3 regions of the Pseudarthrobacter sp. NIBRBAC000502770 genome follow, and region 3 is predicted to be linked to each of the others. Evidence: riboswitches for the same ligand, from Rfam matches in the RefSeq annotation. Region 3 holds a riboswitch; each other region holds the start of a gene.
What was found. A riboswitch is a leader RNA that binds a small molecule or an ion and turns the genes downstream of it on or off. The one in region 3 is predicted to bind cyclic di-AMP.

Region 1: linked by a shared signal. The riboswitch ahead of NIBR502770_RS21085 (hypothetical protein) and the one ahead of NIBR502770_RS08640 (LysM peptidoglycan-binding domain-containing protein) in region 3 are both predicted to bind cyclic di-AMP.
Region 2: linked by a shared signal. The riboswitch ahead of NIBR502770_RS01695 (C40 family peptidase) and the one ahead of NIBR502770_RS08640 (LysM peptidoglycan-binding domain-containing protein) in region 3 are both predicted to bind cyclic di-AMP.

What each region holds. Positions count from the first base shown of each region.
Region 1 is NZ_CP041198.1:122,606-132,287, reverse strand. Features, by position in the region: gene NIBR502770_RS01075 (bifunctional glycosyltransferase family 2/GtrA family protein) at 1-299, shown strand, start outside; gene NIBR502770_RS01070 (glycosyltransferase family 39 protein) at 296-2,389, shown strand; gene NIBR502770_RS01065 (glycosyltransferase family 39 protein) at 2,396-4,549, shown strand; cyclic di-AMP (ydaO/yuaA leader) riboswitch at 4,749-4,912, shown strand; gene NIBR502770_RS21085 (hypothetical protein) at 4,918-5,619, shown strand; gene NIBR502770_RS01050 (VOC family protein) at 5,795-6,199, opposite strand; gene upp (uracil phosphoribosyltransferase) at 6,303-6,938, opposite strand; gene NIBR502770_RS01040 (phosphatase PAP2 family protein) at 6,951-7,775, opposite strand; gene NIBR502770_RS01035 (nucleoside deaminase) at 7,831-8,346, shown strand; gene NIBR502770_RS01030 (glycosyltransferase family 4 protein) at 8,387-9,469, opposite strand; gene NIBR502770_RS01025 (6-carboxytetrahydropterin synthase) at 9,472-9,682, opposite strand, start outside.
Region 2 is NZ_CP041198.1:279,439-289,120, reverse strand. Features, by position in the region: gene NIBR502770_RS01725 (glycoside hydrolase family 38 C-terminal domain-containing protein) at 1-2,707, opposite strand, end outside; gene fdhD (formate dehydrogenase accessory sulfurtransferase FdhD) at 2,833-3,711, opposite strand; gene NIBR502770_RS01715 (molybdopterin molybdotransferase MoeA) at 3,806-5,224, opposite strand; gene NIBR502770_RS01710 (NTP transferase domain-containing protein) at 5,221-6,228, opposite strand; gene NIBR502770_RS01705 (HNH endonuclease) at 6,284-6,784, opposite strand; gene NIBR502770_RS01700 (NlpC/P60 family protein) at 7,056-7,829, opposite strand; gene NIBR502770_RS01695 (C40 family peptidase) at 7,993-8,667, opposite strand; cyclic di-AMP (ydaO/yuaA leader) riboswitch at 8,738-8,932, opposite strand; partial or broken gene NIBR502770_RS01690 (M23 family metallopeptidase) at 9,044-9,682, opposite strand, start outside.
Region 3 is NZ_CP041198.1:1,790,810-1,800,491, forward strand. Features, by position in the region: partial or broken gene NIBR502770_RS08590 (thioesterase family protein) at 1-367, opposite strand, end outside; gene NIBR502770_RS08595 (endonuclease/exonuclease/phosphatase family protein) at 529-1,206, shown strand; gene NIBR502770_RS08600 (NUDIX domain-containing protein) at 1,236-1,766, opposite strand; gene NIBR502770_RS08605 (DUF1918 domain-containing protein) at 1,799-1,990, opposite strand; gene NIBR502770_RS08610 (metallophosphoesterase) at 2,065-2,571, shown strand; gene NIBR502770_RS08615 (glucose 1-dehydrogenase) at 2,721-3,614, shown strand; partial or broken gene NIBR502770_RS08620 (DUF1810 domain-containing protein) at 3,671-4,116, opposite strand; gene NIBR502770_RS08625 (DNA alkylation repair protein) at 4,137-4,667, opposite strand; gene NIBR502770_RS08630 (TraR/DksA C4-type zinc finger protein) at 4,664-5,023, opposite strand; gene NIBR502770_RS08635 (lytic transglycosylase domain-containing protein) at 5,045-6,394, opposite strand; cyclic di-AMP (ydaO/yuaA leader) riboswitch at 6,616-6,816, shown strand; gene NIBR502770_RS08640 (LysM peptidoglycan-binding domain-containing protein) at 6,820-7,659, shown strand; gene NIBR502770_RS08645 (YdiU family protein) at 7,767-9,230, opposite strand; gene NIBR502770_RS08650 (ribonuclease Z) at 9,214-9,682, opposite strand, start outside.

The DNA of each region.
Region 1 (9,682 bases), 1.7 Mb from region 3:
ACCCGGTCCGGCACCATTTCGAGGGGCTCATCGTGTTCGGCATCGGCCTGGTGCTCACCTCCGGGGCGCTTGCCCTGGTGCACTGGACGACGACGCCTGACCGGTGGGCGGAAGTCCTCACCGTCCTGGCGGCGAACCTTGCGGCCACGGCTGTGCGGTTCCTGCTGTTCCGGCTCTGGGTGTTCCGGGAACGGACGCCGCGGACGCACACGGGCGGCACCACCATTGCGGCACAACAGCCCGTCGAAAACACCGAAGCCGGCACCCAGGCCCCCTCCACAGAAACGGCAGCATCATGACCTCCACTATTTCTCCCGCCGGCCACTCTGCCGGCACGCCGGCCCCTTCCCCCGTCCCGGACCTCCGGCGGGCATCCGGCGGGACCACGCCCCGCTGGCAGCGCTACGCCTTCGGGAACCAGGCACGCTGGGTGCGGCCTTCCGCAGCCGCGCTACTGCTGGCCACTGCCGTCCTGTACCTGTGGAACCTCGCAGCAACCGGCTACGGAAACTCGTTTTACGCCGCAGCCATCCAGGCCGGCACCAAGGACTGGACCGCCTTCCTCTTCGGCTCGCTCGACGCCGGCAACGCCATCACCGTTGATAAACCACCTGCGGCGCTATGGATCCCGGCCCTCGTGGGCCGTATCTTCGGATTCTCGTCACTCAGCATGCTGGTGCCTGAAGCGCTCATGGGCGTGGCCGCCGTCGGCTTCCTCTACCTTGCGGTCAAGAGGGTTTCCGGGCCTGCGGCAGGCCTGCTGGCAGGTGGGGCCCTGGCGCTGACGCCCGTGGCTGCGCTCATGTTCAAGTTCAACAACCCGGACGCCATGCTCACCTTGTGCCTGGTGCTGGCGGCTTACTTCACCACCCGGGCCATCGAGCGTGCGGGCTGGAAATGGCTGGTGGCGGCGGGCGCCGTGATTGGCCTGGCGTTCCTCACCAAAATGCTGCAGGGATTCCTGGTGGTACCGGCGCTGGCGCTGGCTTACCTGTGGGCGGCACCGGCCCCGGTGGGACGCCGGGTGGTGCACCTGCTGGGCGCACTCGGCGGCATCGTTGTGGTGGCCGGCAGCTACGTTGCCTTGTTCCAGCTGACGCCCGCCTCTGCCCGGCCGTACATGGCCGGGTCCACTACAAACAGCTTCCTCGAACTGACTTTCGGCTACAACGGGCTGGCCCGCATCACCGGTTCGGGTGAGGGGATGCCCGGCGGCGCCGCAGGAGGCGCAGCCGGCGGCCCAGGGGGCGGCTTCGGCGGAGGGAACGGAGGATTCGGCGGTGCCGCCGGCCTGCTCCGGATGTTCGGGACCAGCTTTGGCGGCGAGGTGTCGTGGCTGTTGCCCGCGGCGCTGGTCCTGCTGGTGGCCGGCCTGTGGTTCACGCGGCGTGAAGTGCGCACTTCACCGAGCCGCGCAGCGCTCATCCTGTGGGGCGGTTGGCTCCTGGTCACCGCCGGAGTCTTCAGCTTCATGAGCGGTATTGTCCACCCCTACTACTCCGTGGCGCTCGCCCCGGCGATCGCCGCCCTGATTGGCATCGGCGCCGTGGAACTTTGGCGCGGCCGTGCCTACTGGGCGGCGCGGATTGTGCTGGCCGTGACGGTCCTGGGCACCTCCATCTGGTCCGCCGTACTCCTGGGCCGGGATGCCGAGTGGCTCCCCTGGCTGCGCATCGCCGCGATCGTCCTTGGCGTCCTGGCAGCTGCCGGGATCCTCCTGCGCCTCGACGCACTGGGGGCGGGCGGACGGTTCCGGCGTGCAGGTACGGCCGCCGTCGTCGTCGTGTCCCTGCTGGCCGGCGGACTCGGCACAACTGCCTGGACCCTGGCCACCGCCGCTTCCGCGCACTCGGGCTCCATTCCGACGTCGGGGCCCGCGGGTTCGTCGGCAGGCGGCTTTGGGAACCGGGCCGCTGGCGCCCGCGGCGACCGCACGGACGCAGGCGCCGGAACTGACGGGGCAGCCTCCGGCAGTAACGGGTTCGACCCGGCGAACGGCTTTGACCCCACGACTGGAAATGGTGGTCCGGGCGGTGGCCCCGGCGGTGAAGGGACCACCGACGCCGCCGTGACCGCGCTGCTCTCCTCCACCACCACCAAATGGTCCGCCATCGTCTCGGGCGCCAGCCAGGCAGCCAGTCTGGAACTGGCCACCAACACCAACGTCATCGCGCTGGGCGGCTGGAACGGCGGGGATCCGTACCCCACGCTCGCCGAGTTTCAGGACATGGTGTCCAAGGGCGAGATCGGGTACTACATCCAGGGTGGCGGCATGGGCGGAGGCGGCATGGGCGGCCGCGGCGGCAACTCCGAGGTGGCCGCCTGGGTGCAGGCGAACTTCCAGGCGCAGACCGTGGGCAACTCCACCGTCTACCGCCTGGCGGAGTAGCACGCCATGGCCAGCCACTACCCGACCCCGCCGTTCTCAAGCACCGCGACCGGCGTTGAGCGTCCCTCCTGGGCACGGGCAGCCGGACCCCGGGCCGTAAGGGCCCGGGCTGCCGACGACGGGGGAACAACGTCCGCCGGGGACAGCGGGACAAAGTCCGTCCGGCCTCCGCGGAATCCCCAGGCCCTCCGGCGGCATCTGGAACTGGCGGCAGTACTGGCCGGAACGGCCGTGTTGTACCTGTGGAACCTCGGCGCATCAGGCTGGGCGAACGCGTTCTATTCCGCCGCGGCCCAGGCGGGATCGCAGGACCGGACTGCCTGGTTCTTCGGTTCCTCGGACGCTGCCAACTCCATCACGGTGGACAAGCCGCCGGCCTCGTTGTGGATCATGGGACTGTCCGTCCGGATCTTCGGATTGAACCCGTGGAGCATCCTGGTCCCGCAAGCGCTGATGGGGGTCGGGGCCGCCTGGCTGCTCCACCTTGCGGTGCGCCGAGCCGCGGTGCAGGCCACGGGTGACCACACCGTCGCCCACCGGGCCGGGTTGCTGGGCGCTGCCGTCCTCGCCCTCACGCCGGTTGCCACGCTGATGTTCAGGTTCAACAACCCTGACGCCCTGCTGGTGCTGCTCATGACTGCCGCCGGGTACGGGATCCTCCGTGCAATCCAGGAGGACCGGCTGCGCTGGCTCCTGCTGGCCGGCGTGTTCCTGGGCTTCGGCTTCCTGGCCAAGCAACTTCAGGTCCTGCTGGTGGTTCCCGGGTTCGCCCTGGCCTACATGGTTGCGGGGCCGGGCAGGCTGGGCCGGCGCCTCCTGCGGCTGGCCGCGGCAGGGGCGGCGATGGTTGTTTCCGCGGGCTGGTGGCTCGCGGCCGTCGAGCTGACGCCTGCCAGCATGCGGCCCTACATTGGCGGGTCGCAGGACAACTCCATCCTGGAACTCACCCTTGGCTACAACGGATTGGGGCGGCTGACGGGCGACGAAACGGGCAGCGTGGGCGGGGGCAACGGCTGGGGCGTCCCCGGCCTGTTCCGGATGTTCAACAGCGAGTTCGGTGGCCAAATAGCGTGGCTGCTGCCCTCCGCCCTGATCCTCGCGGCGGGCCTGCTGTGGGTGGGCCGACGGGCGCCGCGGACGGATCCGGTGCGTGCGTCGGTGGTGGCCTGGGGCTCGTGGGTCCTGGTGACGGGCCTGGTGTTCAGCTACATGGCCGGCATCATCCACCCCTACTACGCGGTGGCGCTGGCGCCCGGCATTGCGGCACTTACCGGCCTGGGCGCTGTTCTCCTGTGGCAGCACAGGCAGCAGCTGGCCGCTGCAATCCCGCTCGCGGCGGCGGTGGCAGCGGCAGCCCTGACGGCGTTCTCCCTGCTGGGCACCACCTCTGCCTACGGTCCGTGGCTGCGCTGGCTGGTGCTGGCGGCAGGGCTGGCCGCTTCCGCCGGAGTGGGCCTCAACCGGTTCCTGGGCCGCCGCTCCCTCCAGCGGACGACGGCGGTGCTGGCCGTTGCTGCGTCGCTCGCCGGGCCGCTTGCCTACTCCGTCTCCACGGCATCGGCGGCGCACAGCGGGGCAATCGTCAGCGCAGGCCCCACGTCAGGGTTCGGTGCGGGCCCGGGCGGTACGGGCCCGGGCGGAGCGCCCGGCGGCACCGGGGGCAACGGGAACGGATTTGGCACCGGTGGCACAGGCAGCACAGCCCAAGGCACGCAGGGACAGGGCACGCAGGGACAGGGCTTCCGGCAGCCAGGTACCCAAGGCGGCACAGGGTTTGCCGGGGGCCGCAGCGGAGGGATGGGCGGCCTCTTGGGTGCCCCGACGCCGTCGGCCGGGCTGGTCACCGCGCTCCGGGCGGGGGCCTCAAGCTACACCTGGGCTGCGGCCGTGGTGGGTTCGAACAACGCCGCCGGTTACCAGCTGGCAACCGAACTTCCAGTCATGGCGGTGGGCGGCTTCAACGGCACCGATCCCTCCCCCACGCTGGCGCAGTTCCAGGAGCTGGTGTCCCAGGGAAAGATCCATTTCTTCATCGCGGGCGGGACCATGCGTTCCACCAGCGGCTCGGATGCAGCAACGCAGATCGCTGAGTGGGTGGCCGCCAATTTCCAGTCGCAGAGCATCGGTGGCACCACGGTGTACGCCCTGGCAGGCCAGTAGCGAGGCAGTCCGGCCCGGACCGGAATTCCCCGGCGGGCTGGACTGCTTCCGTTTAGCGAATCCTCGGCGCGTGCGCCCGCAAACCGACGCGCGGAATCCGTGACTTCCGTTACCTAAATGTGACTTCTGCTTAATCTTCCTGTACCGTCGATTGGGTGCGGTTTCCGTTCGGGCCGCATATCCCGGGTTGACGCCAAGCTCTGCCGCTTCCCCGGATTCCGATTGAGCAACGGCAGAGGCGGGGGACCCACCGTCCCGGGCAATGACTGCCCTTGGGGTTAAGCCAGTACGTGATTTTCATTCCGTACGGCCGGATGCCCTCATCCGAACCCGACAGCTAACTCCGCAGGTGTGAGAGGCGATCAATCATGTCCAAAAACACGGCAGAATCATGCCTGCAGGCTAAACACAGGGCCAAACCGCAGGCCAAGAAGACCACCCTGGGCCAGCGCGCCGCCGTCCTTGCGGCATCGTGCGCGGTACTGGTGGGGGTAGGCGCGGCCGGACAGGCCACCAGCAGCATGACCCCGGCGTCGTCCACCCAGTCAAACACGGCAGCAGCCGACGCCCAAATGAGCATCGAGAAGAGCGAAATCCGCTCCAACCCGGTGGAGAGCCCCGCTCCCGCAGCCATCAGCGTTGCACCGCAGGCGGCTGAACCGGCTCCGGCAGCAGCGCCCGCGGCTCCCGCTCCGGCAGCAGCGTCCGCGGCTCCCGCACCGGCGGCACCTGCCCCCGAGCCTGCACCCGCCGTCGCAGTCAACGATCCCGCCGGAGCCCAGGCATACGCCGCCGGCCAGCTGGCCACATTCGGCTGGGGACCGGACCAGATGCAGTGCCTGCAGACCCTGTGGACCAAGGAATCCGACTGGACCACCACGGCAACCAATCCCAGCAGCGGGGCGTACGGAATCGTCCAGTCCCTCCCCGCCGAGAAGATGGCCAGCTCAGGCGCGGACTACCTCACCAACTACCGCACCCAGATCAACTGGGGCCTGGATTACATCAAGAAGAGCTACCAGTCCCCCTGCGGCGCACTGAACTTCCATCTGGCGCACAACTGGTACTAGGCACCATTTCCCTGCCGCGGCGCGTCGAAGCGGCACCTTCAGCTGAGCCTTTCCAGCATTGACGGCCGCCCCACGACGCGTCCCTGGCCCCGCCGTCGTTCGCCCTGGAGTGGGGCCCGGCAGGGAACTACCGCGCAGTGAGGGCCGCATCCCCGGGGTTGCGGCCCTCACTGGTTTAAGGTGCAGAGCTTGGCGCCGCGCCTGCCCCGGCGTTCCGCCACGGTATGCACTGGACAGACCACTTGTTGCCGTCCGGATCGGCGAAGTACACGAAGTGTCCCCAGTCCTGGACGTCCACGTCACTGACGTCCACACCGTTGGTTTTCAGGAAGTCATGCGCCGCGGTGATGTCGCTGACCACCAGTTGCAGGTTTGACCCGGTGCCGGGAGGTGCGTCCGTCAGCCCCTCGCCAATGCAGATGGAGCAGGCCGAACCTGGCGGCGTCAGCTGCACGAAACGGAGGTCGTCCGAGGGCCGCTCATCGTAGTCGGCGTTGAAGCCCACCTTGTTGACGTAGAAGTCCTTGGCGCGGTCAACGTCGGAGACAGGGACAAAGACAAGTTCGAGTTTCCAGTCCATCCGCACAGGCTAGCGGCGGGGCACCGGTCCGAAAAGGCCCAGCGCAAAAAGAAAGCCGTCTAAGAAGTCCTTCCCCGACAGGTCCCGTCCGGACGGCGGGAGGCTACCCGGCGATGCCGTAGAGGCGGTCGCCGGCATCGCCCAGCCCGGGAACGATGTAGGACTTCTCGTTGAGCTTCTCATCGATGGAGGCCAGGACGATGTGCACGTTTGCGTCGCCCAGTTCCTCCTCCAGCTTGGCCAGGCCCTCCGGAGCCGCCAGCAGGCAGATGCAGGTGACGTCCGAAGCGCCCCGCTTGAACAGGAACTTGATGGCCTCGCGCAGGGTGCCGCCGGTGGCCAGCATGGGGTCCAGGACGAACACCTGGCGGCCGGTCAGGTCCTCGGGGAGGCGCTCGGCGTAGGTGATGATGTCCAGCGTTTCCTCGTCCCGGGCCATGCCCAGGAAGCCCACCTCGGCGGTGGGGACCAGTTTGGTCATGCCCTCCAGCATGCCCAGGCCCGCCCGGAGGATGGGGACCACCAGCGGTGTGGGCTTGGTGAACGCCGTACCGATGGTGGTGCTGATAGGCGTTTCGATGGTGACGGGCTCGGTGCGGACCTCCCGCGTGGCTTCGTAGGCCAGCAGCGTCACCAGCTCTTCCGTCAGCTGCCGGAAGACAGGCGACGGCGTGTTCTTGTCCCGCAGGACGGTGAGCTTGTGGGCGACCAGGGGGTGGTCAACAACGAGAGTACGCATCCCCCAAAACTATCATCCGGCGGTGTCCTTGTTGTGGCCTCCGTGGGCGTGCCCACTGCCGCCGTCGCCCCCATGGTGCGCTTCCTCGGCCACCACGTCGCGGACGATTGGACGGTCGAACGACGGCGCCGCACCGGCGTGCTCCCGCCTGCGGACCAGGTGGAACAACCTGTGCGCCAGAATGACCACGCCCACCCACGTCAGGCCGAGCAGCCACCCGGCCATGACATCGGTCAGCCAGTGGTGGCCAAGGAAGACGCGGCTCAGCCCCATGGCGATGATGAACAGCGTGCCGCCCGTGATGGCCGAGACGCGAACCACCGTGGCCTGGAACTGGAGGCAGATCAGGTACACCACCAGGCTGATCACCACGGTGGTATTCAGGGTGTGGCCACTGGGGAATGACGGTGAATCCTCGTATGGGGGCACCGCGTCCGCGTGGTCCGGGCGGGTGCGGCCCACCAGTTTCTTGCCGAACGTCGTGGCCATGATGGAGACGGCCGCTGCGCCGCCAACCAGGATGAGGGGCCGCCAGTTCCGGCTGAGGAAGGTCAGCCAGGCGGTGAGGATGCTGGCGAGGATGGGCATTCCGATTCCGCCGCCGATATTGGTGAAGCCGGTAACGAACGCATCGAGGCCGGGGCTGCGCAAGCTCTCCGACAGGGCCAGGGCCGGCTTGTCCAGGTTGGCCAGGCCCGCGGAATCCACCACATTGTCGTACACCTCGGCGCCAAGCAAGGCCAGGGATACGATGATCGCACCGCCCACGAGGATGGTGAGGACCAGCGCCGCATAGGGCTTGAACCAAAGACCTAGGCGATCCCGAAGAGTGTCCATGGTGCCTCCCGGCGTCGGTAAGTAACCTGAGTATCCCCGAAACTATCATTGAGCCATGCCGTTGCCCGAAAAGAAACATCATGCCTGGATGGGCCTTGCGTTGGCGGAAGCGCGCCGGGCACTCGCCACGGAGGATGTTCCCATCGGCGCCGTGGTGCTGGGGCCCGACGGCGGGGTCCTGGGTTCCGGCCGGAACCAGCGGGAGGAACTGGGCGACCCCACGGCCCACGCCGAGGTGGTGGCCATCCGGGAAGCGGCGGCCCGGCTGCAGGAACGGGCAAGGCTCGGCGGCGGCAGCGGCGACGGCTGGCGGTTGTCTGATTGCACGCTGGTGGTCACGCTGGAACCCTGCGCCATGTGCGCCGGCGCGATCGTCCTGGCCCGGATCCCGCGGGTGGTGTTCGGGGCCTGGGACGAAAAGGCCGGCGCTGCCGGTTCGGTGTTCGACATCCTCCGCGAACGGCGGCTCAACCACTGGGTTGAAGTGTACCCGGGCGTCCGCGAGGAAGAGTGCGCCCTACTGTTGCGGGAGTTTTTCGCGGGACACCGGAGTATCAGCCCGCAGCCGTAGAAGGCCACAGCCCTGGTCCGCAGTCGGCCCGGTCCCGCTGTCAGTCCCGGGCCCCCAGCAGGGCCAGCACTTCCCGGGCGGTACTGCTCCAGCCCGGCAGCATCGTCCGCGCCTCCAGCGCTGCTGCGCGCCAGCTTTCGCGGAGAGCGGCGTCCCCAAGCCACCGCCGCAGGACCCCTGCCAGCAGTCCGGGACTTTCCTGTCCCCCGGCCGGCAGCCGCAGCACTGCCCCGGGAAGGCGGGGGCCGCCGTCGGCCGCTGTTAATTCTGCCAGGCCCAGGGCCTCCACTGCCCCTGTCCCTTCCCGGACAACGACGGGGATGCCGTGGGCCAGGGACTCGGTGACCACCATTCCGAATGCCTCCGCCCGGGACAGCAACAGGCTGAGGTCGGTCCGCGCCCATTCAGCTTCCAGTGTTTCACCGGTCAGCTCGCCGGTGAGCCGGACCCGTTCCTGCAATCCGTGGGCGAGGACGGCGGCCCGGATTTCCTGCGCGTAGGCTTGGTCGGCGCGGTCGGATCCCACCAGGGACGCCGTCCATGGCAGGTCCTGGATTTGGGCGAGTGCTTCCACGGCCAGCAGCTGGTCCTTGTTGGGCAGCAAGGCGGCCACCAGGGCCAGGTGCGGGGGCGTTGAACCGCAGGCCTGGGCTGCCGGGACAACTCCGGGCAGGACAACCCGCGCTTGCGGGAGCCCCCGTTTGCGGAGCTCGTTTGCCGCCGACGTGCTGGTGCAGATGACGCCGGTTGCGGCGCGCAAAGCCCTGGCCTCACGTACAAGGGCCCGGCCGCCTGCATCTTCCGGCACAGGCATATGCACCAGGACCCAGGTTTGCCGGCCGGCCTTCGCAGCGAATTCCAGTTCGTCCGGAGCGCCGACGGCCACCAGTCCATCCACGATCGCCACAGGCTGCCCGGGATGTGTTTCCGGGTCCCACGCCCCGAGGAGGGCGCCCAACCGGCGTCGATCGTGTGCGCCGGCATCCGGCCAGCTGCCCTCCACGGCAATGACCTCAACCCCTGCACCCAAGGCCTGGAGGGCGGCAACCAGGCGCGCGTTGTAGACGTTGCCGCCCGAGCTGTGGCGGATGTTGCCGGGGACCAGCAGCCGGATGTGCCGCACGGTCAGGCGGTGAAGTCCAGGGAATAGGCGGCCCACGCGTCCGGATTCTCGCGCAGCGTGACGTCGAGGCCTGCGAGTTCGCGGCCGTCGTCGCTGTCCTTGATCCGGGTGGCGACTTTATTGGCAATGTACTCGGCCAGCGCCTCCGTGGTGCTGAGCTTGCCGTCGAAATCCGGGTGCTCGTCCAGGTTTTTGTAGTTCAGGTCGGCGAGT
Region 2 (9,682 bases), 1.5 Mb from region 3:
CCTGGACGGCATCGGCAATGCCGGCACCCGGGCGGATGGCCACGGTCAACTCGTGACGTCCCCGGTCTGCGTCGGGGTCGGGGAACTTGGGCGCCCGCAGCAGGGACAGCCGCACCGTGGTGGTGGTTCCGCCGTCGGACTCCCTGATGCTCCTTCCCACGTCATGGCCGTAAGTGGATGAGTTGGACACGGCGACGCCGTAGCCGGGTTCACCCACATGGATCCACCGGTGGGCGCAGATTTCGAACTTTGCTGCCTCCCACGACGTGTTGGTGTGCGTGGGCCGGAAGACGTGGCCGAACTGCGTTTCGGCAGCCGACCGGTCCGCCCGCACATCCAGTGCGAAGCCGAGCTTCAGCAGCTTTTCGCGTTCCTGCCAGTCCACGGAGGTGGTGATCTCCAGGGACGCACTGCCGGGGGCAAGCGTGATGCGCTGGGTCAGCGGCGAGGTCCCGGCCAATCGCTCCACCACCACGACGGCGCTGCCGCCTCCGCCGTCAAGCCGGACCGATTCTGCGTGGACCAGTGGGGTGACGTTGCGCCGGTAGAACTCATCGATATCCCAGGCGTCCCATTCGTTGGGGGTGTCACGGTGCAGTTCGAGCAGGTTGCCGCGCTGGCCGGGGGCGATCGCTTCGCGGCCGCTGGCATGGTCGCGCAGGGAGGAAAGCAGCCCGTCCGCATCCACCACGGCCCGGATAACACCATTGTCCAGGACGTAGCCGCCGTCATGCGGTGTTGCCCGTACTGGTTCCGGGCTCAACGCCGGTTCGGCCGCCCCCAGCGCGGGGACCCCGTCCCTGGGATGCGGTGCGGCGTTCAACAGGAACTGGCGGCTGCCGGTGCCCAGCATCTCGGCGGCGGCGCGGCTGATCAACGCCTCAAGGGCGTTCTCGACAGCCTGGTAATTCCGCTCGGCGTCCTGGTGGACCCAGGCAATGGAGCTGCCGGGAAGGATGTCGTGGAACTGCTGGAGCAGCACCAGTTGCCAGAGGCGCTGAAGCTCGGCGCCCGGATAGTCGTAGGCACCGCCGCCGCGGACGGCAGCCGTGGCGCACCACAATTCGGCTTCGCGCAGGAGGTGCTCGCTGCGCCGGTTGCCCTTCTTTGTCTGTGCCTGGCTGGTGTAGGTGCCGCGGTGGAGTTCCAGGTACATCTCGCCCACCCAGACCGGAAGTGCGGAGTAGTCTTCCTCGGCCTGCCGGAAGAAGCTTTCCGCGGATCCGACCCGGACCTTTGGAGAGCCTTCCAGGTCCGCCGTGCGTGCAGCTGCGGCGAGCATTTCGCGGGTGGGCCCGCCGCCGCCGTCGCCGTACCCGAACGGGACCAGCGATACGGTGCCGCGGCCATGGTCCCGATAGTTGCGCTCGGCGTGCGCCAGGTCCCGGGCGCTGAGATCCGAGTTGTAGGTGTCCACCGGCGGGAAGTGGGTAAACAGCCGGGTGCCGTCGATCCCCTCCCAGTTGAAAGTGTGGTGGGGCATCCTGTTGGTCTGGTTCCAGGAAATCTTCTGCGTGAGGAACCAGCGGCTGCCGGCGGACTTCACGATCTGGGGAAGGGCAGCGCTGTAGCCGAACGAATCCGGGAGCCACGCTTCCCGGCACTCAATGCCAAACTCGGCAAGGAAGAAGCCCTTGCCCTCCACGAACTGCCGGGCCATGGCTTCGCCGCCGGGCATGTTGGTGTCCGATTCCACCCACATGCCGCCGACCGGGACGAATTGCCCCGCGCGTACCTTTTCCCGGATCCGGCTGAAGAGGTCCGGGTACAGCTCCTTGATCCAGGCGAGCTGCTGCGCAGAGGAGCAGGAGAAGACAAAATTCGGGTCTTCATCCATCAGGGCCACCACGTTGGAGAAGGTCCGGGCGCATTTGCGGATGGTTTCACGGACCGGCCAGAGCCAGGCGGAGTCGATGTGGGCGTGCCCGGTGGCAACCAGTTGGTGGGCGGAGGCGTAGGCGGGCCTGGTCAGGACGTCGGCGAGCGCCCGGCGCCCGGCTGCCGCGGTCCCGGCAACGTCCTCCGGGTCCATCACGTCCATCATGTGTTCGAGGGCGCGGAGGATCTCGTGGCGGCGCGGGAGCTCCAGGGGAAGCTGCTCCATGAGGCCGGCGAGGGTCCAGACGTCCTGCTGGAGTTCCCACACGGTCTGGTTCAGCTCGGCGATGGCGATGGTTCCCAGCCGGTACTGCGGGGCGTCTCCTGCGGTCGCCTTGTCCCCCAAAGGGGTAGCGGCAAAGGTCCAGCCCTGCGCCATGTCCGGGTTGGCGGCCGCCTCCACGTAAAAGTCCACGGCCATGCCGCTGCCCAGCAGCTTGAGCGGGATGTACTGGTTGCGGGGTGAGATGGCCTTGATGATGCTGCCATCCGACCGCCAGGCGATTCCCTCGCACTGGAACCCGGGGGCTTCGGTGGTGAATCCCAGGTCCACCACCACCTCCACGGCGGTGTCAGGGCTGCCGCCCCAGGATTCGGGCACTTCCCCCTGCAGCCGCAGCCAGGTGGTGCCCCACGGCCGTCCCCAGGAGGCGCCGTGCTCCTGCGGCTGGAAGTCCTGCCGCATCGCTTCAAGCGCCGGGACCGGCTCACCGGGCACTTCCCAGCTGCTCAGGGTAAGCGGGACCGTCCTGCTGTAAACGGCAGGGGCAATGCGCTCCCGCACAAACCTCGCCAGGCGGACTTCCGTGATCCTGCGGTCGTCATGCAATATAGGTCCTCTTTAGGCTGGAGACTGGATCATCGAGTCCATTCGATGGACAAATCTACCTGTTGGCGGCACTGCGTCCAACCCCCTGGGCTGGTGGTGTGGGACGGGCCAAGGCGTTACCCGCGCTAAGGCCTTGGCACGGCGGGCTGGGGCCCGAGGACCCTGGAGTTCCCGGCGTAGATATTGAAACTGCTGCCCCGGCTGAAGCCTGCCAGGGTCAGCCCGTTGGCCTCTGCCAGTTCCACGGCAAGGCTCGATGGCGCACTCACGGCGGCCAGGACGGGGATTCCGGCAAGCGAGGCTTTCTGTACCAGTTCGAAGGACGCCCGGCCGGACACCTGGAGGACAGTCCCCGCCAACGGCAGGAGGCCTTCACGCAGTGCCCAGCCCACCACTTTGTCCACGGCGTTGTGGCGCCCTACGTCCTCGCGCAGGCACAGGAGCCGGGGGACGCCGTCGTCGTCGATCCTGAACAGGCCCGCCGCGTGTACGCCGCCGGTATCGTCGAAGACGCGCTGGGACTCCCGCAACAGGTCGGGCAGGGAGGCCAGGACCCTGGCATCCACGGTCAGCGGGTCCGGCTGGGGACTGTGGTGCGAGGACTTCTGGACGGCCTCGATGGAATCCGTTCCGCAGATGCCGCAGGAGCTGGACGTGTAGACCCGGCGGCCCGTGTCCGGGAGCGGGACGTCCGGCCGCAGCTGGGCCTCCACCACGTTGAACGTCTGGACGCCGTTTTCGTCCTCGCCGGCGCAGAACCGGAGCGACACCAGCTGCTCTGGGGCCCAGATGACGCCCTCGGACACCAGGAAGCCGGCCACCAGGTCGAAGTCATCGCCGGGGGTGCGCATGGTTACGGAATAGGACAGGCCGCCGAGCCGGATTTCCAGCGGTTCCTCCACGGCGAGGACGTCTTCACGGTGGCGGACCGGGTACTCCAGGGCACTTGGGGAACCATCCAGGACATACTTGTGCACCTTCCGGCGCTGGGTTACCCGTCCCATATTCCACCCTGCTTGTTCATTACTCCATCATGGCACCAACAAAGCCTGCCCTGTCCCAGGTAGCGCCTTCCGGGGGCACCGGCCCTGCCGTGCGTCAGCCCAGGAGCGCACTCCAGTCGACGGGCCCGCTGGTTGCCGGTTTGGCCTTGGGCTGGCCGGTGCGGGCGCCCGTTCGGGGCTTGGCTTTGGCATCACTTTCACCGGGCCGCGGGATGGGCGTCCCCCACGGCAGCGCGAAGGCAGGCACCAGCTCACCCAGCTGCACCCCGTGCGGCGGCACCACCAGTACGCCGTCCGCGGCTGCCAGCCCACGCATCATGCCGGGCCCAGTGTGCTGCGCCGGGGATGCCATGCCATACAGCAGCCGGAAGGGCATCAGCCGGGTACGGCCGGGGTCGGGCTCGATCATCGTCCCGCACGGCACGTCTTCCACCGGCGGCATGGGATGGTGCCCCAGGGCAGCCAGCAACGGGGCACCCACGGTGGAGAGGGCCATCATTGCCGCCAGCGGGTTGCCGGGAAGTCCCAGGACAAAACGGCCGTCGGGAAGTTCGGCGAGGACCGCGGGGTGTCCCGGCCGCATTGCCACGCCGTCGATGATGAGCCGGCCGCCGAGTTCGGCCACTGCCCGGCGGAGGTGGTCCGTTCCGGAGCGTCCAGTACCCCCGGTGGTGATGACGACGTCGGCAGGCAGGTCCGGTGCGCCGGGCACCTCTGGCAGCACGTCTTCGAGCGCCGCCAGCCATTCGGTGTACGAGTCGCCGATCCGCTGCTGGCCGGCGGCGATGCCGCCCAGCATTGCCACGACGTCAGGCAGCTGCGGGCCGAAGGTATCGCGTACCTGGCCGGGGGCGGGCGTGCCCTGGTCCACCACCTCTGATCCGGTCAGGACCAGGCGGACCACGGGCTTACCCTGGACCGGGACTTCGTCGTAGCCTGCCAGGGCGGCGAGGGCCAAGTGTGCGGGGTTGAGCGATACCCCGGCCTTGACCAGGATGTCCCCTTCGAGGGCTTCCTCCCCGGCTTTCCGGATGTGCTCTCCCGCGCGGGGCTCGCCCGGACGCGCCTTGCCGCCGGTCATCAGGACGGGCAGCCCCTCGTCATCCTGCCCCAGGACCGCGTTCTCGCTGCGAAGCACCGCCTTTGCACCGGGCGGGATGAGGCCACCGGTGGCAATGGGGCTGGCCTGGTGCGGCGCCAGCCGGCTACCGGCCTCCACCGGGATCCACGGGCCGCTTCCATTGACTGCCCAGCCGTCCATGGCTGAGGAGGCGTAATGGGGCATGTCCTGGAGGGCAACGATGTCCCGGTCGAGCTTGCGGCCAAGGGCTATCCGCAGGGCAACGGGGCCTGGCGGAATGGGGGTTGCTGCATCGAAGGCAGCCTGCCGGGCTTCCTGCCAGGTGTGCGCTGCCTGGTGATGGTCAGCAGGCGTGTGTTCAGTTTCGCCCCTGCGCGCCTGCGGCTCTGCTCCCGGCGGCGCGTCAGGACCGTGATGGGGTTCTGCGGTCATTCGCCGGGAGTCCCGGCGGCTTCAGCGTCGTAGTCGGCCGCCAGCGAACGGGCCACGGCCAGTGCCGCGTCCATCGATGCCGCATCCATCTCCCTGCCGGGTGCGGCAGCCAGTCCGGCGGCGAAGCCTGCGATGAAGGTAGTCAGCGGTGCGGCGGGCCGCACAACAGAGTGGGCGGCCACGCCTGCAAGCGCCAGCACGGCGTTGATATCCACCTGGACGTCCTCAAGTTTGTACGCCTGGAGGAGCGCCCTGCACCACTCTTCCAGTGTCTCGTCCTGGCTTTTCACGACTTGCCTCCCACGTTGTCTCCGGCTGTGCGCCGGACTTTCCCATGCGTGCTGGTTCCCGGCGGCAACACCCAGCGCGGCAGCATCGTCCCAGGTATCCACATCGGCGGTGGACCCGGCGGGGACTGTGACAAGCTGCACGTCCAGACTAGCAAGGAGCGCCCTGACCGAGCCGTTGACCAGGGCGTTGCGTGAAGCCAGGTCAGCGCAGGACCTTTTTAACCCAGCCGTGCTGTAGAAACCTGCCAACGGCTGGGTCCTGCCGTCCTCGGAACGGGCCACCACCCCACCTGGGCGGACGCCGGGATCGGACTGCAGCAATGCGTCCCGCAGCACTGCCACCGCCTGGGCGGCCAACGGCATGTCGCAGGCCAGCACCAGGGAGTAGGGGGCCCCTCCCCCGTTCCTCGCCAGGGTATCCAGGCCTGCGGCAATCGCAGCCGCCGGACCAGCAAAGGGCGGCTCCTCCCGGCATGCAAGCAGGTTGGCAGGGCGGACCGACAGTGGCAGCGGGTGGCCCTCCCCGGATTCACCCGGCAGGACTCCCGCATCGCCGACAACCACGGTCAGCCGGGCACCGGCCGCCGCGGCAACGGCGCGCTCCAGGAGGGTTTGGCCGTGGAAAACCAACGACTGCTTGGGCACGCCGCCCAGGCGCGATGATCGTCCCCCGGCAAGGATCAGGGCATCAAAAGCCAAGCTGTTCTTGTGCACTTCCCCAGCCTAGCGACCGGCACCCTTTCCGGCGCCGGGAGGCGCCGGGAAACTGTCAGGCAGCGCGCTCCGGCAGCAGGAACGGATCCCATGCGGGGGTCGGCTTCTCCAGTTCCTTGATCTGCCAGATCGTCCCGTGCGGCGGCTCGGGAACAAACCGAAGGGTCCACCCCATCTCGGCGGGAGTGTGGTCGCCCTTGACGTTGTTGCACCGCAGGCAGGCGGCCACCAGGTTCTCCCACGAATCGGCACCTCCACGCGACTTTGGGTGAACGTGGTCGATTGTGTGCGCAGCCTTGCCGCAGTAGGCACATTTGTGACCGTCCCGCCGGAGTACGCCCCTGCGGCTGACGGCCGTTGAGTGGTTGTACCTGGGCCGGATGTAACGGTTGAGGAGGATCACGGACGGGCGGCCCAGGACGTCGGTGGGCCCCACCACCGGGTCGTCCCCTTCGGCCACGACGCTTGCCTTGCCCGTGAGCACAAGCACCAGCGCCCGGCGGAAAGTGATAACCGCCAGCGGTTCATATCCAGCATTCAGAACGAGAGTGCGCATGCACTTACCTCTTCACGGCCGCACCCGTCAGGGGCACGAGGGCCGGCTGCCCTCGGCATGTCCGGGCTATGGATCGACATCACAAGAGTAAACAAAGAAGTGCAGAATCAGGTAATCGCCGCCCCGGAGGCCCCTTCCGTCACCATGCCAGGGAAAAGGCGGGGACGCCGGCGGCAAAGCCCTTAAGCGCAAAGGACCCCCGCCTTGCTGGCGGGGGTCCTCTGGCAAGCAGCACGCGGGCCGGCGTTGGTTAAGGCCGGCACAGGAATGCCTAACGTACGCGGATGGCTACCGGTCCGGAGCCAACATTGGCGCTGAAGACCACGGTGTCGTTGCCATTGAAGCCGCCGTGGACGGCCATGCCGTTACCGGCGTAAACGGCAATGTGGGCCATGCCGCCGCCACCGTCGGCGTAGTACAGCAGGTCGCCGGGCTGGGCCTGGGACATGGGCACGGTGTCACCCAGCGACAGGTAGCCTGCCGGCCAGTCGTGGAAATGGATGCCGACGGCAGCCAGTGCGTTGGTCACCAGCATGGTGCAGTCCTGATGCACGCCGAGCTGGGCGTATGCGGCGGAAAGGATGGCTGCTCCCTTCCCGCTTGCGGAAACCTGGGCGGCGGGAGCAGCCGGAGCAGCGGCGGTAACAACCTTGGCCGTGGCCTTGGCAGCAGCAACAGGCTGCGCCACAGGCGCGGGAGCAGCTTCCTGCACCTGGACCTGGGGCTCGGGCTCGACGACGGGAGCCGGCGTGGTGGTGACAGCAGGCTTCTCGTAGCTGATGGCAATGGTGGAAGCCGCGGAAATCGGGGCGTCGACGGCCGATTCAACTTCGAGCTGGGACGCCGGAGCGGAATCGCGCTTGACGTTGGCGTCGGCAGCGTTCGCTGCGAGCCCGCTGGTCAGGACCAGGCCGGAAGCCGCGGCGATAACAGCAGCCTGGCGGCCCATGCCACCGGCGTTGTCGCTGACAGCTTTGGCAATGATGGCGATCGAGTTGGTTTTGGTGACCTCGGCGCGGTGCCGTGCGGTAGCACGAGTCGTCATGAGTTCTCTCTTTCGTTTTTCCTTCGGACCGCGTGTAGGCAGGCAAAGGGGGCTGGACGCGCCGGCATCTTGGGGGTAAGCCGGCGCATCCCGAACGGGGATCTGGTTTCTAGCGGAAAAGCTGTGGGCAAAGAAATAGCCCTTGGAGCGCTAAGCCCAAGAACTACTTGTTGAGGTGGTAGTACGACGAGCTACCGGTGGCTGCGGGCGAGTGCAGCAGCGTGCCCTGGGAGGGGTTGAGCGCGCTGATCATCATGCCATTGCCGACGTAGATACCCACGTGCGCGCCGCCGTTCTGGACAACGAGGTCGCCCGCCTGCGGGGTGGAGGTCGGGGTCATGATGTTCCACGCGTTGGTGCGCGGGATGCTGATCCCGGCCTGTGCGTAGACCCACTGGACGAACCCGGAGCAGTCCCAGCCGGTGACCGGGCTGGTGCCGCCCCATACATAGGAGTGGCCGATGCCGGTGTAGGCGATGGCTGCAATGCCGGAGGTTGCGGCGGAGACAGTCTCGGCAGCCTTGGCGGCGGGAGCGGCGTCCTGGCCAGCGGTGGCGGCGCGTTCGGCCGGCGCGGTGGACTGGGGACGTACCGCCTCCACCTTCGGAGCGGCGGTGGTCTTGACGACCGGGCGCTCGAAGGAAACCGTGGCCGTGGGGGCGGCCGTGACGGCCAGTGCCGTCTGTGCCGAGCCGGACTCGGTGGATGCAGAGACACCGGCGGTGGTGTCAGCTGCGTTTGCTGGCAGGCCCATGCTCAGGATCAGGCCCGATGCGGCTGCCACTACGGCAGCCTGGCGGCCTACGGTCCCGGCATTTGCACTCACGGCCTTGGACACGGCGTCCAAGGGGCTGGTGCGAACCGTTTGCGCACGGTGGCGCGCAGAATGATGGCGTGAAGACACGAAGGTAGCCTCTCCCAATGCCTGCGAGGTGAGCTGTCGGATTCGGATGGGAGTCACCCGGCCACGCAGCTTCCTGGGAAGCTGGTGACTTAACCCCAAGGCCTTCTGGAGAGAAGGCCAAAATTGGTTCCCCCGCCCCTGCCAGACGATGAAATGCGAACGGACCTTGAGCGGTGGCAGAGTTAGGCAATCCACTCAAGAGCGTCAACTTCGGAAAAGTTGACGCGAGTTAGACGGTACAGCAGTTTTGCTTCAATGTCACATTCAGGTCACGGCAGGTCGCTGCGATCTGAGAGTGGGCAATCATTCGTTACAGCCAGCCCATGGGGTCGACCACTTCGCCGTTGACCTGCACCTCGAAGTGCAGGTGGCAGCCGGTGGAGGCACCTGTGGTGCCGCTGAGCGCCACGACTTCTCCACGGGAGACCGTCTGGCCCACCTTGACGTTGAAGGACGACAGGTGGTTGTACGTGGTTTCCAGTCCGTTGCCGTGGTCGATGACCACCCGGTTTCCGCCGCCGAACTGGTGCCAGCCTGCGAAGGTAACGGTGCCGGTCGCAGCGGCAAGGACGGACGTCCCGCATTGAGCCACGAAGTCCTGGCCCCGGTGGAAGTCGCCGGAGCCGCCGGTAATCGGGCTCACCCTGTATCCGAACGGTGACGCGGTCACGAGGGAGGCTAGTGGTGCAGCCAGGGTGCCGGCCGACGCCGCCCGCGTGACGGAGCCGGCGGACTGGGCACTCAGGAGCTGCTTGAGCTTCCCGTCCGGGTCGGCCTGGGTCACGACGGCGGAGCGGCTGAAGTCGATCTGGGCACCAATATCGGCGGAAATCTGCGGCTGCGGGCTGACGGAGGAAGCTGCCAGGGGCGCGTTGCCGGACGCATCAGTGGCCATGACCGGGCTGGTGGCCGGCACTGTGACCGTCAGCACCAGTCCGGTGGCAGCCAG
Region 3 (9,682 bases):
CCGCAACGCCGGCGGTATCACTGGTCAGCATGCGCCACCCCGTGGCGCGGATGGCGGTGCGCCCGCCGGCCACCAGTTCCGCCTGGACCAGTTCGATGGTTTTGCCGGGACGCAGCGTGGTGGTGTCGATCCGGAACTCCCCGCCGGGAATCAGCCCGAGGATCTCGTAGCTGATGCGGGCCATCCGCATGTCGTCCCGCGGTTGGTGCCGTTCAAGCACGTCCGCCATGAGGCCCGATGCCGGGGCCATGTGCTGTTCGTGGGCGTTCCAGGCGCCCTGGGCGTGGATGGTGGACCGGAAGCGGGCGCCGCCCAGGTCCTGGTAGTAGAAATTGCCTTCGGCGAGTTCAGGCAGGTCTGCGGTCAAGGCTGGCCCCTTACGGAAATTCAGTGAATTGCCACTAACTCTATCTCCCGGGGACATGGCGCGGCACGGCGGCGCAGGCGGCGAAATGTTGGAGGGTGCAGGGAGCAATCGGACTAGAGTAAGGAACTGGTCCTGTCAGCAACCCTCAAAAGAGGTGTTTCATGCGCGTCATCAGCTACAACCTCCGCAAGCACAAGGCCAGCGGCGAGCTCCTCGCCCTGGCCCGGAACCATGACATCGATGCGCTGTGCCTCCAGGAAGTGGATGCCAGCGACCTCCCGGAAACCCTTGGGCCCCTGCACCTCGCGGATGCCACGAAAGGCAACCGGCTGGGGCTGGCCATCTACTACCGCACCAGCCGCTTCACCGCCCTGGACACGCAGTCCTTCGCGTTGAAGAAATCGATGCATGACAGGGTGCTGGCGCCGGCACACGAGCGGCTGATCGGCACCCGGGTGATGGACACCGAAACACAGCATGAACTGGTGATCGGCTCCTTTCATGCTGCCCCGTTGACGGCGTCGAACTCATTGCGGCGGAAGCAGATCCACGCCGCCCATGCGGAACTCCTGAGCATGGGAAGGGGCCTGATGACCCTGATGGTGGGCGACTTCAACTACCCGTTTTTCACCAAGAACCTGGACATGCACATGAAGAACTCCGGCTACGCCCTCTCCCTGAGCAACCGGCGGACCTACACCCGGTACAAGGTGTTCAAGGGCCATTTTGACTTCGCTACGTCGCTGGGCCTGGACATCGCCAGCGTGGAGACGCTGCCGCGCGGAAATTCCGACCACCTGCCCATCCTGGTCACCGCGGAGTACGGCGAGGGGTACTAGCCCCGGCTCCAGGCACGGGCCGCGCCGGCCTACCAGCGTCCGCCTGCCCAGGGTTCGTCGGCGTCCAGCCGCGCCAGCAGCTCCGGCCACGCCGCGGCGAAACCGGGGTGCAGGTCCAGTGCCCCCACCTCCGCCACCGGGATCCAGAGCAGCGCGATGCTTTCGGGGTCGCTGATCACCGGTTCAAAGGATTCCCGCACCCGCACCACCACCGTGGTGTAGGACCAGTAACCATGGTCCAGCACGGAAGTGAACAGCACCTCCACGCTCTCCGACGGGACGGCAGCTTCCTCGTAGGCCTCCCGGAGGGCACCGTCAACCGGCTCTTCGCCCTGGTGCAGGGCCCCGCCGGGCAGGCCCCAGGTTCCGCCGTTGTGGCTCCAAACCGCGCGGTGCTGCAGCAGGACTCCCCTGCCGGGATCCCAGGCCAGGACCCCGGCCGCTCCGAACCTGCCCCAGAACCGGCCGCGGTCCCCTTCCACCCAGGCATCGCCCGGGTCACGGGGGCCGGTCCGCGGCGGCGGAGTGGCGGACAGGCTGGAGGGCGGGAAATGATCCATTGCCCCAGTTTGACAGGTGAAGCGGCGGGACGTCAGGTGCCCTGCCCGTGGTCGACGGCGAAATCACCGCCGGGATACATGACTGTTTCGTGGCCGTCGTCGAAGCGGACGAGGTACGGCGGGTGCCCGCCCTCGCCACGCACCTCGAGGATCACACCGTGCCGGTCCGCGGATCCCACATTCCTGCCACGCACGACGATCCGGTCGCCTTGGGCTGCCTCCATGGCAATCACCTCCACGGCCCAAGGGTACGACCCGCAGGCGCACCGGAACAGGGCCGCATGGCAGGATTTCCGGTATGCCACTGAACCTCGTCCTGCTCGCTGACACCCATGTGCCAAAACGCGCCAAAGACCTGCCGGAACAGGTATGGGCCGCCGTCGAAAATGCCGACGTGGTGTTCCACGCGGGCGACTGGGTGGAGGCGGAGTTGCTCGACGAGTTCGAGCAACGGAGCAGGCGCCTCTTGGGTGTTTACGGCAACAATGACGGCCCCGACCTTCGCCGCCGGTTGCCCGGGCGCACCACCGCAGTCCTGGACGGGGTGCGTTTTGCGATGGTCCACGAGACCGGCCAGGCAAAGGGCCGCGAACTGCGGTGCGAGGCACTGTATCCGGACACGGACGTCCTGGTGTTCGGGCACAGCCACATTCCGTGGGATACGGTCTCGCCCGGGGGGCTCCGGCTGCTGAATCCCGGCTCGCCCACGGATCGGCGCCGCCAGCCGGCCTGCACCTACATGGAGGCCGTGGTGGACGGCGGCCGCCTGGCGGAGGTCAGGCTGGTGGAGGTCCAGCGCGGCTGACCGCGGCGCCGCTTGGCAGGGCGGGAGCTTTTGCCTAGGCTGGGAACCGTAAGCATGCTTAGCTTCTCGCTGCTGCCCTGCGCAGCATTGCTGCTTCATGATCCCGGGCGACGAACCAGCCCGTGTCCCGCACGAACAGGAGTACCACCATGACCGACCAGTACACCTTCCGTAATCCCGTGACTGCCTACGAAAAGATCTCCCCGCCCAAGCAGCACCAGCCGGAGCCGGGACTTGATGCGGAACTGGCGCCCAAGGCCGACCTCGGCGAAGAAACCTACCGGGGCACCGGCCGCCTCGACGGCCGCCGGGCCATCGTGACCGGCGCGGACTCAGGCATCGGGGCAGCAACGGCAATCGCCTTTGCCGGGGAGGGTGCCGACGTCGTCCTTTCCTACCTGCCGCAGGAAGAGGAGGACGCCGCGCGCATTGCCGGAATCATTGAGGCTGCCGGCCGCAAGGCCGTCAAGGTACCGGGGGACCTCAAGGACTCGGCCGCCTGCCGGGAACTGGTGGACACGGCGGTGGCCGTGCTGGGCGGGGTTGACATCCTGGTCAACAACGCCGGAAAGCAGGTTGCGCAGGAGGACCTGGAAGACATCAGCGACGAGCAATTCGACCACACCCTGAAAACCAACGTCTATGCCATGTTCTGGGTGACCAAGGCCGCGGTACCGCATATGCCGGCGGGCTCAACGATCATCAACACTACGTCCATCCAGGCCTACAACCCCTCGCCTACCCTTGTGGACTACGCCACCACGAAGGCCAGCATCAACAACTTCACCAAGGGCCTGGCCCAGCAGCTGGCCCCCAAGGGCATCCGGGTGAACGCCGTGGCGCCGGGCCCGATCTGGACCCCACTGCAGGTCAGCAGCGGCCAGCCCAAGGAGGAACTCCCGGAATTCGGCCAGTCCACTCCCCTGGGCCGGGCGGGCCAGCCTGCTGAACTTGCCCCCGCCTACGTGTTCCTTGCCTCGCCCGAATCCAGCTATGTGGTGGGCGAAACGCTCAACGTCAACGGCGGCAGCCCGACGCCGTAGCGACCCGGCCGCCTGGGCGGTGCGGCGCACAGGCTGCCGCACCGCCTCCTCCGTGATCAGTCCGCCGCGTCCAGGCCGGCCAGGAGTTCGTCGGTGGCCGGGTCCGGTTCGCCATTGAAGAACTGGCCAGGACGCTCTTGAACACAGTTTCTCCAGGGGCCGCCCGGAGGAACAGCGTCATGCAGGCGCGGAGCTTTTTGGCATCGACGCCACCGAAAATGTCTTCGGCGGACTGGTCGGCGTGGTTTGCCAGGACCAGTGAACACTCCAGGAGCCGTGGACCCAGCAGCTCGTGGTCCAGGTACGCTCGAGCCTCAGCAAGGGACGAAATGGCGTACCTGCGGGATGTGGCGCTCTGTCCCAGCCCGGCAAGCTGGGGGAATACAAACCACATCCAGTGCCCCGACTTCCGGCCCACCTGCAGCTCGCCCAGCGCCTGCTCATAGGTTCCGCCGGTGTTTTGGGCGGCAACAAAACGCTCAAGGTCAAACGGTTCATTCATATGGATCTCCTTGGTACGTTTCACATGGACAAGTATTTTTCAAGGGCGGCGGCTGCCGCCCGGAGCCCGGGGTCCGGATCTTCCCGCCACCGCGCCAGGACAACGCCGGCCCGCTGCCGTTCACGCCCGCCCAGCCCCGCAAGCAGCGGGACCAGGACATCGGAGAGCAGGGGCGCCGCCAGGTCCCCTGCCCGGGCGGAACGGAGGAACCCTTCCAGCCGGGTCAGGTCGGAATGCCGGAGCAGCCGCACCCGCGACTGCAGCAGCACCACGGCGGCCAGGCGGCGCTCGAACACCGGCCGCGAACCGGGCCGCGGCTGTCCCCACAATGCGGAGGCCAGCATGACCGTGCCGTCATGGTCCAGGTCCTTGAATTTCCGCAGCGCGTCACGGACCGTCCCCCGGACGGCCCCCACCGACGATCCATACGAGGCCAGCTGCCCGCCCAGCCGGCTCCCGACGTCGTCGGCCCGGTACCAGGAGCCCTCATTCTGCAGCGTCCGGTCGACGAACTCCGCAGCCGCCGACACCACCTCCGGGGCCTCCGTCATCGCCCGCGGCCGGACGAGGCGTGCAGGATGCAGAACGGCGTCCATGGCCGGGCTTCCAGGCGGCCCTCGGCAATAGGCTCCCCGCACACCGCGCAGGTTCCGTAGGTTCCCGCGGCCAGTCGGTCAAGGGCCGCTTCGATCTGCCCAAGGCCGGCCGAGCTTTGTTTCAGGAGCGCTGAAGCCTGCGAGAGTTCGAAGGCAATGGTGGCACCTTCGGGATCGTGCTCGTCATCCACATTGGAGTCCTGGCGCGCCGAATTTGCGGCCTCGATATCCGCCCGCAGCGCCGGCAGCAGTGCCACGCGCCGGGCCCGCTCCTCTTCGAGCAGCGCGCGGAACCGTTCGAAATCAGGCATGGGGACAGCCTAACGCGTCAATCAGTACCAGTTCAGGGCGACGGAGTGGTTCCATGCCGCGCACGGGGAACCATACCGGTCCTTGATGTAGCCAAGGCCCCAGTCGACCTGCGTGCGGTAGCTGGTGAGCCAGTCGCTGCCGGCACTGGCGTACTTGCCCGGCGGCAGCGCCTGGGCTATTCCATAGGCACCGGAGTAGGCGTTGGTGGCCGTGGTCAGCCAGCTGGACTCCTTGGTCCACAGCTGGGCAAGGCACAGGAACTGGTCCTGGCCCCACCCGTAGGCGGCCAGGCGCCCCGATGCATAGCTTTTCGCTCCGGCCGGATCGTTCACCGCACCGCCGGGAACGGAAGGAACGACGACGGCGGGCTGAGCCGGCGGGGCCGGCGCCTCCGGGGCGGCCGGCCCGGGATCGACAGCGGGAGGAGGGGCCGGAACGGGTTGGACACCGCCGGGCTGGACGGGACCTGCCGGGGCCGGGTTTGCCGCGGGCGCGGGTGCCTTCGGCTGCTGCGCCGCCGCGGCGGAGGCCCTGGCCTCGGCCTCCGCCTGCTGCCGGGCCTGCTCCTGCGCGGCGGCGCGCTTGGCCGCCTGGGCCGCCTCGTAGGCAGCCTGCGCCGCCTGGCCCTGGCGGTACTCACCCTCAAGGGCCGCCGTCGTGCCTTTCAGGGCTGCGAGCTGGGCTGTCAGCTCGCCGCCATGCCGCTGTTCCTCCGCCACCTGCCGGGCCAGCGAATCCTGGGCCGCGCGGGCGGACTCCAGCGTTGCCTTCGCCTCCGCGGCAAGCCGCTCCCGCTCGCTCCTGGCAACCTTCTCCTGGTCGGCAAGGGCGGCGGCTGCCTGTTCAGCGGCCGCCGCCTTGGTGACCAGGGCCGCAGTCTTGTCCCCCACGAGCTTGACCAGGTTGAGCCCCTGGACGCTGTTGGTTCCCAGGGCATCCAGCGCCACGAAGAACCCCGTGTTGGTTCCGCCGGTTTTGTAGGACTCGACAGCCAGGGCGCCGAGGTCTTTCCGGTAACGTGCCAACTCCTGGTTGGCGTGGGCGGACCGGGCGGAAAGGGTCTCGAGGCGGGAAGAAGCTGCCTGGAGCCCGGCGTCGGCGGCAGCGTACCCTGCCGCCGAGCGCACGGCGGCTTCCCCTGCCGCCTCAGACTCGGCTTCGAGGCGGGACAGCAGTCCGTTGATGATGGTGATCTCCCCCGCCTTCGAAGCTTCCGAGGACTGGGCCGCCTGCACGTCTGCCCACGAAGGATACCCGCCGGTTGGGGGCGGGTCGTCGGCAGTGGCCGGAAGGACAACGGTGGCGGCCAGGGCAACAGCCGCCAGGCCCCCCAGTACGGGGAACCTGGCGGTGGTCACGAACAGGGGCATAGTCCCGAAGCTTACCGGCGGATTGGAGGGGCACGCAGGAAGCCGTCTCCACATTGTTACTTGGACGGCAGCCACCGCCATCAGTCGAGGTCAGGCGGGAAGCAGGCTTATCGTCCACACGTTTGCGCAATTCGAGAGGGCAGCCTCGTATGTTACCTAAATGTGACAATCGCCGTGCCCATGGGTTAGGGTCGTCAGGTGTCCCTCTCAGACGGGACATTCCCGTCAGTATGCCGAGCCCTGCCGCTGACCATGGGATCCAACCGCTCCAGTTGGCAGGGACGGGGGAACCAAGTTTCCACGGCCACATGTGGCCTAGGGGTTAAGTCGGCAGCGCCTCCCTCCATCGCGGGGCCGCTCCCGGCCGGGTATCTCCAGCCCGAACCCGACAGCTCACCCCGCAGGCATGGGAGAGGCGATCAACCGTGTCAAAAAATTCCATTTCAGCCCGCCACCGCGCGACTCCGGCCCGCTCCATTGTGCTCGAGGGCCTCGCCGTAACAGCCAAGTCGCAGGCCCGCTCCCTGGGCCGCCCGGCGCTCGCTGTGGCAGCAGCGTCCGGCATTGCGTTCGGCGTGGGCGCTCCGGCCCACGCTGGCGTAACCGCACCGGACACTACTGAGCAGACCAGTGTGCAGGCCACCGCCGCAGCACCTGCTGCAGCCCCTGCCGCAGCAGCAGGGAACGTCCACACCGTGGTTTCCGGCGACACCCTCGGCGCCATCGCCGCGGCGTACGGCGTCAACCTCAATGACGTCCTGTCCGCCAACGGCCTGGGCCTGTCCTCGGTCATTTACCCGGGCGACCAGATCCAGATTCCCGGCGCCGGCTACACCGCAGCGCCGGCACCGGCCCCGGCTGCAGCACCCGTGCAGGCGGCAGCCGCCACCGCACCGGCCAACACCGGCATGAACATGTCCTACGCCTCGGCAACGCCTGTGGCTTCCACTACGGGCACCGGCACCGGCGCGGCGATCCTCGCCTCGGCCTACAGCCAGCTGGGTGTCCAGCAGGACTGCACCGCGATGGTTGAGAAGGCACTGCGCTCCGTCGGCAAGTCCGTAGGCGACCTGGCCCCCACCCAGTTCTTCCAGTACGGCACGGTGGTGGGCTCTCCCGCCCCCGGTGACCTGATCATCACCTCCGGCCACGTGGGCGTTTACGCAGGCAACGGCCAGGTTGTCAGCGGCGGCGTCAACGGCTTCGACACGCAGGTGCACTCCATCAGCTGGCTCGGCGGGTACTCCGCAGTGCGCGTAGCCTAGTCCCTGCCGGTCGGGCCCGCATGGCGGTGCCGACTGTGAAGGAGGGTGGCAGCCAGGAAACCGGCTGCCACCCTCCTGTCGTTAACGCACCCGCCGCGCCGCCGCGGTCAGGTCCCGCAGAACGTCATGTAGCTGCCGAAGTCCTCCGGCGGTCCCTGCATATAGCGTTCCAGGCCGGGCCGTTCAGTGAAGGGGTGGCTGACAGCTGCCAGCAGCTGCTGCAGCGGAGCCCGGTCCCCTCCGGTGGCTGCGGACAGCGCCTCCTCCACAAGGTGGTTCCGGGGAATGTACGCAGGATTCACGCTGTCCATCAGCTGAGCGTCCGGCTGGAGATCCTGCCACCGCACCACCCAGGAATCAAGGGCGGCAAGGTCAAGGACCATGCCGCGCACGGGGCGGCGGTCCCCTCGGGCGGCTTTACCCAGGTTGCGGAAGAACAGGGTGTAGTCCACGGGTCCGTCCTTCAGGATGTCGAGGACATCATCCACCAAGGCCCCGGCGGCGCCGCTTTCATCGACGCCGTCCAGACCCAGCTTGGCCGCCATCCCGCGGGTCCATGCCTTGCTGTACTGGCCCCGGAAACCGCCCAGGACCTCCACCGCCGGGGCCACGGCTTTCTCCTGGTCCTGGTCAATCAGCGGGAGCATGGCCTCGGCGAGCCGGGCCAGGTTCCATTCGGCCAGGACCGGCTGGTTGGCGTAGGCGTAGCGTCCACCGACGTCGATGGAGCTGTAGACGGCGGCTGGGTTGAAGGCGTCCATGAACGCGCAGGGCCCGTAGTCGATGGTCTCGCCCGAGATGGTCATGTTGTCCGTGTTCATGACCCCGTGCACGAAGCCAACGAGCATCCACCGGGCGACGAGCTCTGCGTGGGCGGAGACGACTGCCGCGAACAGCGCAAGGTAGGGGTTTGCGGCATCGGCCGCCTGCGGGTAGTGCCTGCCGATGGCGTGGTCCGCCAGCCGCTTCAGGAGGTCCATATTTTCGGTTGCGCGCGCGTACTGGAAGCTGCCAACGCGCAGGTGGCTGCCCGCAACCCGTGCCAGGACGGCGCCGGGCAGCATGTCATCGCGCCGAACCTGCCGCCCGGTGGCAACAACGGCGAGCGAACGGGTGGTGGGAATGTGCAGTGCGTGCATGGCCTCACTGACAATGTATTCACGCAGCATGGGCCCGACGACGGCGCGGCCATCCCCGGCGCGGGCGAATGGCGTCCGCCCCGAGCCTTTGAGGTGGACGTCCACGAGGCGGCCGCTCCGGTCAATGACCTCGCCCAGCAACAGCGCCCGTCCGTCACCGAGCAGGGGCGAGTACCCGCCGAACTGGTGTCCGGCATACGCCTGTGCCACAGGTGTGGCACCTGCTGGAACGTGGTTTCCCACCAAGAGCCGCACCCCCTCGGGGCTGCGCAGGTACTGCGGGTCAAGGCCCAGGTCCGCTGCCAGTTGGTCGTTCAGGACGAGGAGCTCCGGGCTGGGCGCTTCCTCGGCCCGCCAGGGCACGGCGAGTTCCGCCAGTTCCCGGGCGAATCGGCCATCGAACGTGACCGTGGATTCAGCTGCTGCCGTCATGGTTTAACCCTATCCCCGCAGTTGGACCGGCACCCTCCCGTGCCGGCTGCCGCCGCCGCGGAACGGGGATGCGGTCAAGGTCCTTGGCCGCGATCACAGTAACCCGCGGGGCCCGCGCCTGCGCTTGTCCTGCAAGCAGGGAGGCGTCGTCACCGTACCGTGCGGAGAAGTGGGTGAGCACCAGGGTGCGCGCCCGGGCGGACGCTGCCAGCTCTCCCGCTTGCCCCGCAGTGAGGTGGAGGTACTGCTGAGCCAGGGTACCGTCGTCGTCACTGAACGTTGACTCGGTGACCAGCAGGTCTGCCCCGTCCGCCAGCTCTTCTGCGCCGGGGCACGGCGCCGTATCCATGATGAAGGCGAAGCGCTGGCCCGGCCTCGGACTGCTCATCTCTTCCAGCCTGACTGCCCCCAGTGCGCCATCGCGCTGGAGCCGGCCCACGTCCGGGCCGGAA